DNA from 3 places in the Streptomyces sp. NPDC018947 genome. Region 3 is predicted to be linked to each of the others. Evidence: riboswitches for the same ligand, from Rfam matches in the RefSeq annotation. Region 3 holds a riboswitch; each other region holds the start of a gene.
The links. A riboswitch is a leader RNA that binds a small molecule or an ion and turns the genes downstream of it on or off. The one in region 3 is predicted to bind thiamine pyrophosphate.
Positions count from the first base shown of each region.

Region 1: another riboswitch for thiamine pyrophosphate. It lies ahead of thiC (phosphomethylpyrimidine synthase ThiC); the one in region 3 lies ahead of thiO (glycine oxidase ThiO).
Region 2: another riboswitch for thiamine pyrophosphate. It lies ahead of ACH499_RS20145 (thiamine ABC transporter substrate binding subunit); the one in region 3 lies ahead of thiO (glycine oxidase ThiO).

Region 1 is NZ_JBIRZD010000013.1:99,297-105,209, forward strand. Features, by position in the region: gene ACH499_RS24095 (DUF5326 family protein) at 1-207, shown strand, start outside; gene ACH499_RS24100 (helix-turn-helix domain-containing protein) at 536-1,261, shown strand; gene ACH499_RS24105 (SsgA family sporulation/cell division regulator) at 1,362-1,799, shown strand; gene ACH499_RS24110 (YibE/F family protein) at 1,916-3,457, opposite strand; TPP riboswitch at 3,529-3,718, shown strand; gene thiC (phosphomethylpyrimidine synthase ThiC) at 3,711-5,522, shown strand; gene ACH499_RS24120 (nuclear transport factor 2 family protein) at 5,566-5,913, opposite strand, start outside.
Region 2 is NZ_JBIRZD010000010.1:103,930-109,842, reverse strand. Features, by position in the region: gene arsB (ACR3 family arsenite efflux transporter) at 1-509, opposite strand, end outside; gene ACH499_RS20160 (ArsR/SmtB family transcription factor) at 506-910, opposite strand; gene ACH499_RS20155 (ArsI/CadI family heavy metal resistance metalloenzyme) at 990-1,463, shown strand; gene rlmN (23S rRNA (adenine(2503)-C(2))-methyltransferase RlmN) at 1,563-2,669, shown strand; TPP riboswitch at 2,706-2,811, shown strand; gene ACH499_RS20145 (thiamine ABC transporter substrate binding subunit) at 2,891-3,976, shown strand; gene ACH499_RS20140 (ABC transporter permease) at 4,036-5,637, shown strand; gene ACH499_RS20135 (ABC transporter ATP-binding protein) at 5,640-5,913, shown strand, end outside.
Region 3 is NZ_JBIRZD010000001.1:355,106-361,018, forward strand. Features, by position in the region: gene thiE (thiamine phosphate synthase) at 1-547, opposite strand, end outside; gene ACH499_RS01605 (Rv2175c family DNA-binding protein) at 969-1,334, opposite strand; gene ACH499_RS01610 (NAD(P)/FAD-dependent oxidoreductase) at 1,402-2,643, opposite strand; gene ACH499_RS01615 (hypothetical protein) at 2,676-3,026, opposite strand; TPP riboswitch at 3,078-3,189, shown strand; gene thiO (glycine oxidase ThiO) at 3,187-4,395, shown strand; gene thiS (sulfur carrier protein ThiS) at 4,392-4,592, shown strand; gene ACH499_RS01630 (thiazole synthase) at 4,596-5,390, shown strand; gene pknB (Stk1 family PASTA domain-containing Ser/Thr kinase) at 5,518-5,913, shown strand, end outside.

The sequences.
Region 1 (5,913 bases), on a different contig from region 3:
GAGATCTTCACGGGACTGCCGTGGTGGGTGAAGTGGATCGCGGTGCCGGTCATCGCCCTGGTCGTGTTCGGCGGGCTGATCGCCAGTGTGCTCACCTTCGTGGTGGCCGTGCTCTTCAAGGTGCTGCTCTTCGTGGCGCTCGTGGGCGGACTGATCTACGTCGTACGCAAGTTCATGGCGAGTTCGTCATCGCGCGGCGACTGGTGAGAGCGTCGGGGCACCGGTGGCGGTAACAGGAACCACCGGTTCCCTCGCGCGAGGGAAGTTTTCCGGACGGGCCGTCGGCGTGCGGTGACCGGCGGTTAGAGTCCGGAACTCCACGCGGGGGCGACCCCGCGAGCGGCGTACACCCCACCCGTGTCTCCCCGCACGGGCCGCCCCCCTCGCGCTCCGGGAGTGATTCTTGGCCACGGCTGACACCGCCTTCGTTCCGCCGCGCGCACTGCCCGCGCAGCCTCACCCGGCCTCGGCCGCGCCCACGGCGCCCGCCGCACCGCCGCGCGCGGATCCGCCCGCAGCGACCCTCATCGGCTCGGTGCAGCGCGCGATGCGTCTGCTGGAATGCGTCGCGGAGCACGAGTACGGAGCACCCGCCAAGCAACTGGCCCGGGAGACGAGACTGGCGCTGCCCACGGCCTACCACCTGTTGCGCACCCTCGTGCACGAGGGATATCTGCGCCGCGAGAAGGGCCTCTTCTTCCTCGGGGAGGCGGCTGAGCGGCTGGGCGGCAGCGGAGCCGCGCAGAAACGTCGCAGCACGGTCGTGGACATCCTGGCGCGCTGGCGGGACGCGATCGGCGCACCCGTCTACTACGCCATGTACCGCGACGGGGAGATCGAGGTCGTGTGCGTCTCCGACACCCCGGGCAATCCCGCGGTGGAGGAGTGGGCGGACTTCCGGGAGACCGGGCACGCGCACGCCGTCGGGCAGTGCCTGCTGTCCCAGTTGGACGAGGACGGGCGGCGCGACCACCTCGACCGCTATCCGGTGCGGCCGGTGACGCCGTACACGGTGCGGGACGCGAGCTGCCTGACGCAGCGGCTGGAACGGATGCGGCCCATGTCCCCGGTGACGGAGCGACAGGAGTACGCCCTGGGGACGGTGTGCGCGGCGATCCCCGTCACCCTCGGCACGACGGCCGCCACGGTGGCCATCTCCCTTCCCGCCCGTCAGGCCGACCGGCTGCCGTGCGCGGCCCGGCGGCTGCAGGACGAGATGGGCCGGCTTCTGGGGTCCCTCGCGCTCTCTATCAGTATCTGAAAACTCACTCCTTGTGATCTGGTGTGTACGTTGAGCAAGATGCCACCAGTGATTAGAGGTTTGATTCCCGGACAGTCGACGGCGAATGACGGGGTAGGCGATGGGCGAGTCCGTACAGGCAGAGGTCATGATGAGCTTCCTCGTTTCCGAGGAGCTCTCTTTCCGCATTCCGGTGGAGCTGCGTTATCAGACGTGTGATCCCTATGCGGTGCGGCTGACCTTTCATCTGCCTGGCGATGCCCCGGTGACCTGGGCCTTCGGCCGGGAGCTGCTGGTCGACGGGGTGGCCATGCCGTGCGGTGACGGTGATGTGCGCATCGCGCCCGTCGATCCCGAGCCGCTGGCCGAGGTGCTGATCCGTCTCCAGGTCGGCAGCGACCAGGCGCTGTTCCGCTCCTCCGCGGCGCCACTGGTGGCGTTCCTGGACCGCACCGACAAGCTGGTGCCGCTGGGACAGGAGGGTGCCCTCGCCGACTTCGACGCGCACCTCGACGAGGCGCTGGACCGCATCCTGGCCGAGGAACAGAGCGCGGGCTGAACGTTACGGCGCCCCTGGACGGTGGCGTGATGTTTCGGCGGTCTGCCCGCCGTGCAGGAACGCTTCTTCAGGTGGCCGGGCACCCCGCGGCGACGCCAGGGCCCCGGCCGGGGCGGTCAGCGCTTGCGCCGACGTCCCCGGCCACCGCGCGCGGCAGCGGGCCCGGACACCGCCGTCGTCCCGGCATCCTGCGCCGGGCGCCGTTCGGACGGGCGGCGGTCGGCCGAGACGACCAGGGCCGCGAGGGCGGTGGTGACCGGGACGGACGCCACCAGTCCGATCGAGCCCACCAGCGTGCGCACGATCTCCTCGGCGACCAGCTCGCTGTTGGCGACCGCGCCCACGCTGCTCTGCGCGATCGAGAACAGCAGCAGCAGCGGCAGCGCGGCGCCCGCGTAGGCGAGGACGAGCGTGTTGACGACCGAGGCGATGTGATCGCGGCCGATGCGGATGCCCGCGCGGTACAGACCGCGCCAGCCCATCGTCGGATTGGCTTCGTGCAGTTCCCAGACCGCCGACGTCTGGGTGACCGTGACGTCGTCGAGGACACCGAGCGAGCCGATGATGACCCCGGCGAGCAGCAGACCGCTCATGTCGATCGACGGGTACAGGCCGTGGATCAGGCCCGTGTTGTCGTCGGTGTTGCCGGTGAGCGCGGCCCAGCCGATGAACAGTGAACCGAGGACACCGATCAGCAAGAGCGAGACCAGGGTGCCGAGCACCGCCACGGACGTTCTCGCGGACAGGCCGTGGCACATGTACAACGCGATCAGCATGATGGCGCTGGCCCCGATCACCGCCACCAGCAGGGGGTTCGATCCCTGGAGGATGGCGGGCAGGATGAAGAAGTTCAGCAGCAGGAAGCTGATGGCCAGCGAGACCAGCGCCATGAGCCCCCGCAGCCGCCCGACGGCCACGACGGCCAGCGCGAAGATGCCGGCGAGCAGGGCCATCGGGAACCGGCGGTTGATGTCGGTCACCGAGTACTGCAGATCCTTCGGCGCGGAGGGCTCGTAGGCGACCACCACCTGCTGGCCCTCGTGCAACTGCCGCGTCTGGTCAGGCTGCACGATCTCCTGGAACGTACGGCCCTTGTCCTCGCCGGTGTCGACGCGGATCGTCGCCCGCTTGCAGTCGCCGTTCGCCTGCTGGACCGCCGAGGAACCCTCAGCGGTGGAGGTGTCCCCGGTCGGGACGCCGCCCGACGCGTTGACGGACTTGCAGCTCAGCCTCTCCACCTCGGTGACCGTGGCCTGCTGCGTCTGCCGGTCGAAGCCGACGCCGGTGCGCTCGTGCGGCGGGGCACCGCCCGGCCAGAGCACGGCGAGGCCGACCACCACCACGGCGGCGAACGGGATGAGGACCGCCGCGATGACCTTCCGCAGATGGCGGGAGACGGGCGCCGCGGGCCCGTGGCTGTGACTGTGCCCGTGCGAGTGCCCGTGCCCGCCCCCCTGCCCGTCACCGGCGCCGTGCGGCTCGGGGCCGCCCGGACCGTGGCCGCCGGGAGCGGGGTACGCGTGAACCGTCTCCTGTCTCGCACCCGCACCGTACGCGTCGTCGGCGGAGTGGCCGTGCGTACGACCGTCACCCGGCGCGGCGCCGGGGCCGCGCCGGGGTTCGTGCGGCGGGTAGGGAGGGTGCTGGGTCGTGGTCACCGACCGATCATCGCAAGAACGAGGGGGGCCCTCTGTTCACCGCGCCCGAATTGACGCTAGCGTGGGGGCACCTTTGTACACGCGGGAGCTCGGAGCACCGGGCTGAGAGGGCGCTGACCTCCGTCCCTGCGATGTTTCACGGGAAACGTCACCGAAGCCGAGTGATGTTCCCCACGAAGCGTCGGGAGACGGAAACGGCTGCGCCGACCGCCGAACCTGTTACCGGGTAATGCCGGCGTAGGGAGTAGGTCTCATGACCATCAAGGACGCACGCACGCCTGCCTCCACGCAGAACTCCGCCGAGGAGACGTCAGCGGAGGCCGGGAAGTCCATCGGCTGGCACAAGGCGTACGTCGAGGGCTCGCGCCCCGACCTGCGGGTGCCGGTCCGTCAGGTGCACCTCACCAATGGGAAGTCGGTCACCCTCTACGACACATCGGGGCCGTACACCGACCCCCTCGTCGACACCGACGTCCGCAGGGGACTGCCGCCGCTGCGGGAGAACTGGGTGATCGCCCGCGGCGACACGGAGGAGTACGCCGGTCGTCCCGTCCGCCCCGAGGACGACGGCATCAAGCACACCTCGCCACGCGGCGGACTGCGCAATCTCGACGCGGTGTTCCCCGGTCGTCCGCGCCAGCCGCGCCGGGGCCGGGACGGCGCGGCGGTGACGCAGCTCGCGTACGCGCGCCGGGGCCAGATCACGCCCGAGATGGAGTACGTGGCCCTCCGGGAGAACGTCTCGCCGGAGGTGGTCCGCGAGGAGATCGCCGCCGGACGGGCCGTGCTGCCGGCCAATGTCAACCACCCGGAGATCGAGCCGATGATCATCGGCAAGCGGTTCCTGGTGAAGGTGAACGCCAACATCGGCAACTCCGCGGTGACGTCCTCCATCGAGGAGGAGGTCGAGAAGATGACCTGGGCGACCCGCTGGGGCGCCGACACGGTCATGGACCTCTCCACCGGCCGCAACATCCACACCACCCGCGAATGGGTGCTGCGCAACTCGCCCGTCCCCATCGGCACCGTGCCGCTCTACCAGGCACTGGAGAAGGTCGACGGCAGGGCGGAGGAGCTGACCTGGGAGATCTACAAGGACACGGTCATCGAGCAGGCCGAGCAGGGCGTGGACTACATGACCGTCCACGCGGGCGTGCGCCTGTCCTACGTACCGCTCACCGCGAACCGGAAGACCGGCATCGTCTCGCGCGGCGGCTCGATCATGGCGGCCTGGTGCCTGGCGCACCACAAGGAGTCGTTCCTGTACGAGAACTTCGAGGAGCTCTGCGAGATCCTCGCGGCCTACGACGTCACGTACTCCCTCGGGGACGGTCTGCGGCCCGGGTCGATCGCTGACGCCAACGACGAGGCGCAGTTCGCGGAGCTGCGTACGCTCGGGGAACTCAACCGGATCGCCAGGCGTTTCGATGTACAGACCATGATCGAGGGCCCGGGCCACGTCCCGATGCACAAGATCAAGGAGAACATCGACCTTCAGCAGGAGATCTGCGATGAAGCTCCGTTCTATACGCTCGGCCCGCTGACGACGGACGTCGCGCCGGCGTACGACCACATCACCTCCGGCATCGGTGCCGCGATGATCGCCTGGTGGGGCACGGCCATGCTCTGCTACGTCACGCCCAAGGAGCACCTGGGCCTGCCCAACCGTGACGACGTCAAGACCGGCGTCATCACCTACAAGATCGCCGCCCATGCCGCCGACCTCGCCAAGGGGCATCCGGGTGCGCAGGAGTGGGACGACGCGCTGTCGGACGCCCGGTTCGAGTTCCGGTGGGAGGACCAGTTCAATCTGGCCCTCGACCCGGACACGGCACGGGAGTTCCACGACGAGACACTGCCGGCCGAGCCCGCCAAGACGGCTCACTTCTGCTCGATGTGCGGGCCGAAGTTCTGCTCGATGAAGATCAGCCAGAGCATCAACGAGCGGTTCGGCGGCACGGTCTCCGAGGGGGCGTCGGCGGACGAGATCGCCGAGGGCATGCTCCAGAAGTCGAAGGAGTTCGCCGCCGGCGGGAACCGGGTGTATCTCCCGCTGGCCGACTGAGCCCGCACAGGGGGCGGTCCCGCACCGCCGGGACCGCCCGGCGTCAGCCGGTCACCGGGGTGGTCGCGGGCGGGCCCGCCACACCGAACGGGTTGTCGATCGCGTAGCGCCAGAAGCCGTCCGGCCCGCGACGGGCCACGTCCGTCGCGGTGCCCTCGATACGCACGTGGTCCCCGTGCGCGGCGACGCCGTCGATGACGAAGTCCACGATCAGCAGGGCCAGATCACCCACCGCGTAGGTGTGCCGGGGCGAGATTCGGATCGGCACGCGCAGCGCCAGGAAGTCCCCGTTGGCGCGCAGCCGGTCCGGCCCGGACACCAGCCGGCCCGGCTCGGGCACGAAGCCGGCCCCAGGTTCGTAGACCTGGTCCAGGACGTGCGGGTCGAAGGT
Region 2 (5,913 bases), on a different contig from region 3:
AGGTAGAACCAGCCGAGTGCCGAGAACGCGATGACCTGGAAGACGGAGTTCAGGGCGACGAGGACGGCGGCGGCTTCGCGGTGGCCGCCGGCGAGGTCGTTCCAGATGATGACCATGGCGATGCAGCGCGCCAGACCGACGATGATCAGGCCGGTGCGGTAGGCGGGCAGGTCCGGTAGGAGCAGCCAGGCCAGGACGAACATGACAGCCGGGCCGATGACCCAGTTGAGCAGCAGGGACGGCAGCAACAGGCCTGGGTCGCGGGTGACGGTGTCGAGGCGGTCGTAGCGGACCTTGGCCAGCACCGGGTACATCATCACGAGCAGGCCGAGGGCGATCGGCAGGGACACCCCCGTAACGGTCACCTCGGCCAGCGCGTCACCGAGGCCCGGGACCAGGCGGCCCAGGCCCAGCCCGGCAGCCATGGCGGCGAGGATCCAGACGGCGAGGTAGCGGTCGGTGAGGGACAGACGCCCCGCCACGTTCTGGTCGGGTGCGGCAGAGCTCACGAAGCGGCCCCGGCCGGCGCGGTGCGGTCGGGCAGTGGATCGCCCATGGGGCGGGTCAGGATGCTCGCGAGCCGGTCGGTCATCTCGGGGACCAGCCAGTAGTAGACCCAGGTGCCGCGCCGTTCGCAGTCGATGAGACCGGCCTGCCGCAGCAGCTTCAGGTGGTGGGAGATCGTCGGCTGGGACAGGTCGAAGGCCGGGGTCAGGTCGCAGACGCACACCTCGCCGCCCGCCCGTGAGGCGATCATCGACAGCAGGCGCAGCCGCACCGGGTCACCCAGCGCCTTGAACACCTTCGCCAGCTCCACGGCCTGGTCCTCGTCCAGGGGAGCGGTCAACAGTCCGGGGCAGCAGGCCCCGGAGCCGTCGGGCCGGCCGAGTACCACGTCTTGATTCGACATGGCTCTATGTTGACAGCCTTCGATTCAGCGCGCAATCTTGTATTGACAGATATCGAAACAGTCGGATGGGAGCCCTGCCATGTCCCGCGCTCAGCTCGCCCTGCGTGTCAGTGACCTGGAAGCGTCGATCACCTTCTACGCGAAGCTGTTCGGCACCGAACCGGCCAAGCGGCGCGAGGGCTACGCCAACTTCGCCCTCACCGAGCCCCCGCTCAAGCTCGTCCTCATCGAGGGCGCCCCCGGCGAGGAAACCCGACTGGACCACCTCGGCGTCGAGGTCGAGTCCACCGACCAGGTCACCGCGGCCACCGCCCGGCTCAAGGACGCCGGCCTGGCCACCTTCGAGGAGAACGACACGTCGTGCTGCTACGCCCTCCAGGACAAGGTGTGGGTGCACGGCCCCGGCAAGGAGCCCTGGGAGGTCTACGTCGTGAAGGCCGACGCCGACACCCTCGGCAAGAGCGCCGACCTCCATGCCACCGGCGACGGCTGCTGCACCGGCCGGGCCGCCGAGGAGTCTCCGAGCGCCGCGGGATGTGCCTGCGGCCGGTAGCGCACGCTCGGGCCGTCTCCGGGCGGCCCGGCGGTGACCGGTGGCGCCGCTGACGACACCCGCGGGCCACCCGAGTCGATCTGCGACACTGGTACAGCCATGCCTAAGCCCGGAGAACTCACATTCGTCGCCCCGCGCGGAGCCAAGAAGCCGCCGCGGCATCTCGCCGATCTCACGCCCGCCGAGCGCAAGGAGGCCGTCGCCGCGATCGGTGAGAAGCCGTTCCGCGCGAAGCAGCTCTCGCAGCACTACTTCGCGCGGTACGCGCACGACCCCGAGCAGTGGACCGACATCCCCGCCGGTTCGCGCGAGGGGCTGCGGGACGCGCTGCTGCCCGATCTGATGACGGTCGTCCGGCATCTGTCGACCGACCAGGGCACCACCTGCAAGACGCTGTGGAAGCTGTTCGACGGCACGCTCGTCGAGTCCGTGCTCATGCGCTACCCGGACCGGGTGACCATGTGCATCAGCTCCCAGGCGGGCTGCGGCATGAACTGCCCGTTCTGCGCCACCGGCCAGGCGGGGCTCGACCGCAACCTGTCCACCGCCGAGATCGTGCACCAGATCGTCGACGGGATGCGGGCGCTCAGGGACGGCGAGGTGCCCGGCGGCCCGGCGCGGCTGAGCAACATCGTCTTCATGGGCATGGGCGAGCCCCTCGCCAACTACAACCGGGTCGTCGGAGCCATCCGGCGCCTCACCGACCCCGAGCCCGACGGGCTGGGGCTGTCCCAGCGCGGCATCACCGTCTCCACGGTCGGCCTGGTCCCGGCGATCCACCGCTTCGCCGACGAGGGCTTCAAGTGCCGCCTCGCCATCTCGCTGCACGCCCCGGACGACGAACTGCGCGACACCCTCGTCCCCGTCAACACGCGGTGGAAGGTGCGCGAGGTCCTCGACGCCGGGTTCGAGTACGCGGCGAAGTCCGGCCGACGGCTGTCCATCGAGTACGCGCTGATCCGGGACATCAACGACCAGGCGTGGCGCGGTGACCGGCTCGGCCGGCTGCTCAAGGGCAAGCCGGTGCACGTCAACCTCATCCCGCTCAACCCGACGCCGGGCTCCAAGTGGACCGCCTCGCGGCCCGAGGACGAGAAGGCGTTCGTCGCGGCGATCGAGGCACACGGTGTGCCGGTGACCATCCGGGACACCCGGGGGCAGGAGATCGACGGGGCGTGTGGTCAGCTCGCCGCAAGCGAGAGGTAGTCTGACCGGCGTACATCTTCATATTCAGACATCTTCATATTCCGACAGGGGAGCGCCACAGCGCTGAGAGTGCGGCACCGGCCGCAGACCCTCCGAACCTGGCCCAGGTCATTCTGGGTAGGGAGATCGGTCATCACTCGAGCTGTTGCGCCCTGCCCGGGATCCTCGCCAGGGGTCCCGGGCAGGGCCGCGTCTTCTCCTGGTCACCCAGGAGGAATTTCGTGAGCATCACCAAGAAGGCCAGTGCCCTGGTCGTCGGGCTGGGTCTCGTCGGCGGCCTGGCCGCCTGCGGATCGTCCGACGGCGGCGACGAGGGGGCCGGCGGTTCCAAGACCGTCACCCTCGTCAGCCACGACTCGTGGGCCGCGTCCAAGAACGTCATCGCGGACTTCGAGAAGAGCTCCGGCTACAAGGTCAAGGTCCTCGAGGACGGCGACGCCGGACAGGCCGTCAACAAGGCCATCCTCACCAAGGACAACCCGCAGGGCGACGTCTTCTTCGGCGTCGACAACACCCTGCTGTCCCGCGCGCTCGACAACGGCCTGTTCCAGTCGTACGAGCCCAAGGGCTCCGACATGATCCTGCCCGAGTACCGGGCCGACCAGGACAAGCACCGCGTCACGCCCATCGACACCGGCGACATCTGCGTCAACTACGACAAGGCGTACTTCGACAAGCACGAGCTGACCCCGCCGGACTCCTTCGACGACCTGGTCAAGCCCGAGTACAAGAACCTCCTCGTCACCGAGAACGCCGGCAGCTCCTCGCCCGGCCTCGGCTTCCTGCTCGGCACCGCAGCCCACTACGGCGACGCCGGCTGGGAGGGTTACTGGAAGAAGCTGAAGGCCAACGGCGTCCGCGTCGTCGACAGTTGGGAGCAGGCCTACAACGAGGAGTTCTCCGGCTCGTCCGGCGGCAAGAAGGCCGGCGGCGACCGCCCGCTGGTCGTCTCCTACGCCTCCTCGCCGCCCGCCGAGGTGATCTACGCCGACCCCAAGCCGGACACCGCGCCGACCGGCGTCGCCACCGGCACCTGCTTCCGCCAGGTCGAGTACGCGGGCCTGCTGAGCAACGCGAAGAACCCCGAGGGCGGCAAGGCACTGCTGGACTTCCTGGTCAGCAAGGAGTTCCAGGACGACATGCCGCTGAACATGTTCGTCTACCCGGTGCGCGAGGGGGCACAGGTCCCGCCGGAGTTCCGGAAGTTCGGTCCGCAGGCCGAGCACCCGCAGACCCTGGCCCCGGAGAAGATCGCCGACAACCGTGACCAGTGGGTCAAGTCGTGGACCTCGCTCCTCCTGAAGTGACCAAGACCGCCGGGCCCGTTCCCCTGCGGCGGCGGGGGAACGCGGCGCGGCTGGCCCTGATGGCCGGCCCCGTCGCGTTCTTCGCGGTCTTCTTCGCCTACCCCGTCGCCGCGATCGTCGCGCGCGGACTGGAGGCCGACGGCACCTGGCGCCTCGGGCGCGTCGTGGACGTCCTCGCCCAGCCCGACATCCGGCACGTGCTGTGGTTCACCACCTGGCAGGCCCTCGCCTCGACCGCGCTCACCCTGCTGATCGCGCTGCCCGGAGCCTATGTCTTCGCCCGCCTCGAATTCCCCGGCAAGCAACTGCTGCGGGCCGTGGTGACCGTCCCCTTCGTGCTGCCGACGGTCGTCGTGGGCACGGCGTTCCTGGCCCTGCTCGGCCGCGGCGGGCTGCTCGACGAGCTGTGGGGCGTACGGCTGGACACGACCGTGTGGGCGATCCTGCTCGCGCACGTCTTCTTCAACTACGCCGTCGTCGTGCGCACCGTCGGCGGGCTGTGGGCCCAGCTCGACCCGCGCCAGGAGGAGGCGGCGCGGATGCTCGGCGCGTCCCCCCTGACAGCCTGGCGGCGGGTTACCCTCCCGGCGCTCGCGCCCGCCGTGGCCGCCGCCGCGCTGATGGTCTTCCTGTTCACCTTCACCTCCTTCGGCGTCGTCCAGATCCTCGGCGGCCCCACCTTCTCCACGCTGGAGGTGGAGATCTACCGGCAGACCTCGCAGGTCTTCGACCTGTCCACGGCCGCCGTGCTGACGCTGATCCAGTTCGCCGCCGTCTGCGCCATCCTCGCCGTGCACGCCTGGACGGTACGGCGGCGCGAGACCGCCCTGCGGCTCGTGGACGCCTCCCGCACCGGGCGCCGGCCGCGCGGAGCCGGGCAGCGGGCGCTGCTGGCGGGCGTGCTCGCCACCGTCGCCGTCCTCGTCCTGCTGCCCCTCGCCGTACTGGTCCAGCGGTCCTTCGGCGACGCCGGACTCGGGTACTACCGCGCCCTGGCCCACGAGGACGGCGGCACCTTCCTGGTCCCGCCGATCGCCGCGGTCGGCAACTCCCTGCAGTACGCCGTCGCCGCCACCGCCGTCGCCGTGCTCGTCGGAGGTCTGGCCGCCGCGGCCCTCGCCCGCCGGGACGCGGGCCATCTGGTGCGCGGCTTCGACGCGCTGCTGATGCTGCCGCTCGGGGTGTCCGCCGTCACGGTCGGCTTCGGGTTCCTGATCGCGCTGGACGAGCCCCCGCTGGACCTCAGGTCCTCCTGGATCCTGGTGCCGCTCGCCCAGGCTCTCGTCGGCGTCCCCTTCGTCGTACGGACCATGCTGCCGGTGCTGCGCGCCGTGGACGTACGGCTGCGGGAGGCGGCGGCCGTGCTCGGGGCGTCGCCGTGGCGGGTGTGGCGGGAGGTGGACCTGCCGATGGTGCGGCGGGCGCTGCTCGTGGCGGCCGGATTCGCCTTCGCCGTGTCGCTGGGGGAGTTCGGGGCGACCGTGTTCATCGCGCGTCCCGACAACCCGACGCTCCCGGTCGCCGTCGCGCGGCTGCTGGGGCGGCCGGGGGACATGAACTACGGGCAGGCGATGGCCCTGTCGACGATTCTGATGGTGGTGTGCGCCGTGGCCCTGGTGGTGCTGGAGCGCCTGCGGACCGACCGGAGCGGGGAGTTCTAGGGATGCTGCTGAGCCTGCGGGACGCGACCGTCCGATTCGGCGGGCGGGCCGTGCTCGACGCCGTCGGCCTGGACGTCGCCGAGCACGAGATCGTGTGTGTGCTGGGCCCCAGCGGCAGCGGCAAGTCGACGCTGCTGCGCGCGGTCGCCGGCCTCCAGCCGCTGGACGCCGGGCGGGTGCTGCTCGACGGGCGCGACCAGGCCGGGGTGCCCGCGCACAAGCGCGAGGTCGGGCTGATGTTCCAGGACCACCAGCTCTTCCCGCAGCGGGACGTCG
Region 3 (5,913 bases):
CGAGGTTGCCGAGGTCGATGCCGCCGATCGCGAACCAGGGGCGGTCGGTGCCCAGGGAGGCGGTGTGGCGGACCAGGCCGAGGCCGGGGGCGTGGCGGCCGGGCTTGGTCGGGGTGGGCCAGCACGGGCCGGTGCAGAAGTAGTCCACGCCCTCCTGGACGGCCGCGGCGGCGGCCTCGGACTCGGAGTGGGTGGAGCGGCCGACGAGGACGTCGTCGCCGAGGATCGCCCGGGCGGCGGGCACGGGGAGGTCGCCCTGGCCGAGGTGGAGCACGTCGGCGCGGGCGGCGTGGGCGACGTCCGCGCGGTCGTTGACGGCGAGGAGCTTGCCGTGGCGTGCGCAGGCGTCGGCGAAGACCCGCAGGTGCTCCAGTTCCTCCGCGGCCTCCATGCCCTTGTCGCGGAGCTGCACGATGTCGACGCCGCCGGCCAGCACCGCGTCCAGGAACTCGGGCAGGTCGCCCTGGCTCCGGCGCGCGTCCGTGCACAGGTAGAGCCGGGCGTCGGCGAGGCGGGCGCGTGCGGTGGCGGCGGCGGTCTCGGGCATCGGGTGTCCCCCCAGGTAGGTGGCGTACGGGCCGCTGCGGGCGGCGGCAACCATGATGCATGGGCCATGGATCGGGGCGGCCGGGCGGTCACGCGCCACGCGACCGAGGGGGGCACGACCCCGGTGCCGGCGCCTGCGACGGGGGGCGGCGGGCCGATGGGGCCGTCGGGCCGGCCACGGACGGCGCACGGGCGTGGGCTCCGGCAGATGCGGCCACGGACGGTTCAGGCCGTGGCGGACAGGCCGAAGGCCACGGCCGCAGTGCCGGCCCCCGTACGGCGGCAACGGTGGCGGGCAGCCGCGTGCGTCGGCGGCTCGGCAGGCAGCCGCGGACGGCTACGGCCGCACCGCGGGCTAGCGTACGGCGGCCCGTGGCGCGGGGGCCGGGACGTGCCCGGCACCCGCGCGGGGCGGTGTCGGGTCAGACGGCGAGCGCCTGGGCGCGGCGCTTCACCTCCGTACCGCGATTCTCACTCAGCGCCTGCGCGGGCGTGCCGGGCAGGCTCGGGTCGGGCGTGAAGAGCCATTCGAGCATCTCCTCGACCGTGAAGCCGTCGTCCCGCAGCAGGGTCAGGGTCCCGGTCAGGCCCTTGACGACCTTGTCCCCGTCGATGAAGGCCGCCGGGACGTGCAGCGCGCGGTTCTCCCCGCGGCGCACGGCGATGAGCTGGCCCTCCTTGATGAGCTGCCGTACGCGGGTCACCTCGACGCCGAGCATCTCGGCGATGTCGGGGACGGTGAGCCAGGCCGGTACGAGAGCATCGATCTTTGCGTCAATCTCGGTCACGTCTCCAGCCTGCCATCTGGCACTGACAGTCGGAAACCGGACCCGACCGGACCCGCCGGGCCCGGGACTACACGGTCGCCGCCTTCAGCGGCCTCGCGGGGTCGGCGAGCAGCGCCGGATCCATCGCCGTGCCCGCCTCGATCAGCCGCCTGCCCTGCGCCAGGTCACGCGGTCGGCCCACCGCCAGCAGGGCGGTCAGGCGCCCGTCGCGCAGCCAGCACACCGTCCAGGCCGGTCCGGAGGGGTCGCCGCGCCACACGAGGGTGTCGGCGGCCCCGTGGTGCCCGGCGTACTGGACGAACCGGCCGAACTGCTCGGACCAGAAGTACGGCACCGGGTCGTAGGCGTCGGCGGTCTCGCCGGTGCCGGCGCCGACGATGTTCGCGGCGACCGTGCCCGGGCCCTGCAGGGCGTTGTCCCAGTGGTGCACGAGCAGCCGCTCGCCGTAGCGGGCGGAGGGGAAGGAGGCGCAGTCGCCGACCGCGTACACGTCCGGAGCGGACGTGCGCAGACGGTCGTCGGCCAGGATCTCGCCGTACGGGCCCAGCTCGATCCCGGAACCGGCGAGCCACGCGGTGGCGGGCCGCGCGCCGATGCCGACGACGACGGCGCCGGCCGGCAGCCGCGTACCGTCGTCCAGGACGACGTGGCCGGGCTCGACGCGCTCCACGCGCGCGTGGGTGCGCAGTCGTGCGCCCGCGTCGGCGTACCAGGCGGTCATGGGCGCGGCGACCTCGGCGGGCAGCGCGCCGGCGAGGGGCCGGCCGGCGGCCTCCACGACGGTCACCGCGCAGCCCGCCTCACGTGCGGCGGTGGCGAACTCGGCGCCGATCCAGCCCGCGCCGACGACCACGATGTCGTGCTGCCGGGCCAGCACGGGGCGCAGCCGCTCGGCGTCATCCAGGGTGCGCAGCAGGTGCACGCCGGGGACGCCCTCGGCGCCGGGCAGCCGCAGCGGTTCGGCGCCGGTGGCGATGACGAGGACGTCGTAGGGCACCGGACCGGCGGAGGTCACGAGGACGTGCGCGTCGGGGCGGACGCCCAGGGCCTCGCAGCCGAGGCGCACCTCGACGCCGAGCGCCTCGAAGTCCACGTCGAAGGCGGAGCCCTCGGCCGTGCCGAGCAGGACGGCCTTGGACAGCGGCGGGCGGTCGTACGGCTGGTGGGGTTCCGCGCCGATCAGCGTCACGGTGCCGGTGAAGCCCCGCTCGCGCAGGGCGACGGCGGTCTGCACGCCCGCCATGCCCGCGCCGACGACGACCACGCGGCGCCCCGCGTCCGCTTCCCGCTGCTGCGTCTGCTCGCTCACCCGATCACCTTAGACACCCGGCAAATCGCCGGTCAGTCCTCGGGCCCGGTGATCTGCTCCACAACGCTGGTGCCGCTGCCCGGCCGCGACTCCCACTCCCAGGTCTCCTCCAGGCGCACCCGCCCGTCGGGCAGGTCGACGACCGCCGAGACGCAGTGTCCCGACGACGTGCCGCCGTCGGTGCGGAGCTGCACGTACCGGAAGTCGAGCCGGTCGCCCGTGCGGGTGCCCACGAGCCGGCCGCGTACGACGTCGCCGCCCTCGTACTCGGCCCAGATCGCGCCGTCCTGCTCGTGGTAGGTGAACCGGGTGCGCGTGCCCACCTGGCCGGGTGCCTGGTCGGTGACCGGGGCGAGGACGAGACCGTCGAGTGAACGGGCCACGGTGGAGGCTCCCTTACGAGTTCGGTGCGCTGCGGGCTAGGGTGGCCAACGTAAAGCACTCGCGGGAGCCCGGACGCACCGGGCTGAGAGGGAGGCTGGCGGCCTCCGACCGTACGAACCTGATCCGGGTCATGCCGGCGAAGGGAGGGGCTGGACGCCCATGTCGTCCACACCGATCGCATCCGCACGCCCGTCACCGGGCGGCCCGCGGCGTACGCCGGACGTCCTCGTCGTCGGCGGCGGGATCATCGGCCTGGTCACGGCGTGGCGGGCCGCGCAGCGCGGGCTCACCACGGCGCTGGTGGATCCCGAGCCGGGCGGGGGCGCCGCCCGGGTGGCGGCCGGAATGCTCGCCGCCGTCACGGAACTGCACTACGGCGAGCAGACGTTGCTCTCCCTGAACCTCGCCTCGGCGGAACGCTATCCGCGGTTCGCGGCCGAACTGTCCGACGCCACGGGCCACGACCTCGGCTACCGCCGGTGCGGCACTCTCGCCGTGGCGCTGGACGCCGACGACCGCGCCCACCTGCGTGAACTGCACGCGTTCCAGCAGCGCTGCGGGCTGGCGTCCGAGTGGCTGCCGGGGCGCGAGTGCAGGCGCCTGGAGCCGATGCTCGCGCCGGGCGTGCGCGGGGGCCTGCGGGTGGAGGGCGACCACCAGATCGATCCCCGCCGTCTGGCCCGCGCGCTGGTGGCCGCCTGCGAAGGCGCGGGCGTGGTCTTCCACCGGGTGTGGGCCGAGCGGCTCACCGTCTCCGGGGACCGGGCGAGGGGCGTCGTCACGGCCGACGGCACCGCGCTGGAGGCCGGGCAGACGGTGCTGGCCGGGGGCAGCCTGAGCGGACGGCTCGCGGGCGTGCCGGACGAGGTGCTGCCGCCGGTGCGGCCGGTGAAGGGGCAGGTGCTGCGGCTGACCATGCCGGCGGCGCACGGGCCGCTGCTGAGCCGGACGGTGCGGGCCGTGGTGCGCGGCAACCCGCTCTACCTGGTGCCCCGCGAGAACGGCGAGCTGGTCGTCGGCGCCACCAGCGAGGAGCTGGGCTGGGACACCACGGTGACCGCGGGCGGCGTCTACGAGCTGCTGCGCGACGCCCACGAGCTGGTCCCCGGCATCACCGAGCTGCCCCTGGCGGAGACCCGCGCGGGCCTGCGCCCCGGCTCCCCCGACAACGCCCCGCTGCTCGGCCCGACCGGGCTGGAAGGGCTTCTGCTGGCCACCGGGCACCACCGCAACGGCGTGCTGCTGACCCCGGTCACCGGCGACGTCATGGCGGACGTCCTGACCACCGGGGAGCTCCCGGAGCAGGCGCGTCCCTTCACCCCCCGGCGCTTCGGCGCCGTACCCGCATCCACGGAGCGGACCGCATGAAGATCTCCGTCAACGGGGAGCCGCGCGAGGTGGCTCCCGGCACCGCCCTGGACACCCTGGTGGGCACGCTGTCCGCCGCCCCGTCCGGAGTGGCCGCCGCCCTGAACGAGACCGTCGTCCCGCGCGCGCAGTGGGCCGCAACCGCCCTGTCCGACGGGGACCGCGTCGAAGTCCTCACCGCCGTCCAAGGAGGCTGAACCATGGCCGACGATCCCTTCGTCCTCGGCGGTACGACGTACTCGTCCCGCCTGATCATGGGCACCGGCGGGGCGCCGAGCCTGGACGTGCTGGAGCGGGCGCTGGTCGCGTCCGGGACGGAGCTGACGACCGTCGCCATGCGGCGCGTGAACGCCTCCGTGCACGGGTCCGTCCTGTCGGTGCTGGAGCGGCTCGGCATCCGGGTGCTGCCGAACACGGCGGGCTGCTTCACCGCCGGGGAGGCCGTCCTCACCGCCCGCCTGGCTCGCGAGGCCCTCGGCACGGACCTGGTCAAGCTGGAGGTCGTCGCCGACGAGCGCACGCTGCTGCCGGACCCGGTGGAGCTGCTGGACGCCGCGGAGACGCTGGTGGACGACGGGTTCACGGTGCTGCCGTACACGAACGACGACCCGGTGCTGGCGCGGAAGCTGGAGGACGCCGGGTGCGCCGCGATCATGCCGCTCGGCTCTCCGATCGGGTCGGGGCTGGGCATCCGCAACCCGCACAACTTCGAACTGATCGTGGAGCACGCGCGCGTGCCGGTCATCCTGGACGCGGGCGCCGGTACGGCGTCGGACGTGGCGCTGGCGATGGAGCTGGGGTGCGCCGGGGTGATGCTCGCGTCGGCGGTGACGCGGGCCCAGGAGCCGGTGCTGATGGCCGCGGCGATGCGCTCCGCGGTGGAGGCGGGGAGGCTGGCCCGGCGGGCGGGCCGGATCCCGCGCAGGCACTTCGCCCGGGCGTCGTCGCCCTCGGAGGGCCTGGCGGTACTGGACCCGGAGCGGCCGGCTTTCTAGGCACCGGACGCCGGACCGGCGGACCGGCCGGGCTCCCGGGGACGGACACGTCACAGGTGCGCTGCAGGACCGCTGCGGTCGCGGACGTGGCGGCCGGGTGTCCGCGGGGGCTCGTACACTCGCCTGCGTGGACACGACCCTTCAGGACCCCCTGGTCGGGCAGACGCTCGACGGCCGGTACCGCGTCGAGGCGCGGATCGCGGTCGGCGGGATGGCCACGGTCTACCGGGCCGTGGACACCCGCCTCGACCGCGTCCTCGCGCTGAAGGTGATGCACCCGACGCTGGCGACCGACGCCACGTTCGTCGAGCGCTTCATCCGCGAGGCCAAGTCGGTGGCCCGGCTCGACCACCCCAACGTCGTCCAGGTCTTCGACCAGGGCGCCGAGGGGGCGTACGTCTACCTGGCGATGGAGTACATCGCCGGCTGCACCCTGCGGGACGTGCTGCGCGAGCGCGGCGCCCTCCGGCCGAGGGCCGCGCTGGACATCCTGGAGCCGGTGCTCGCCGCGCTCGGCGCCGCG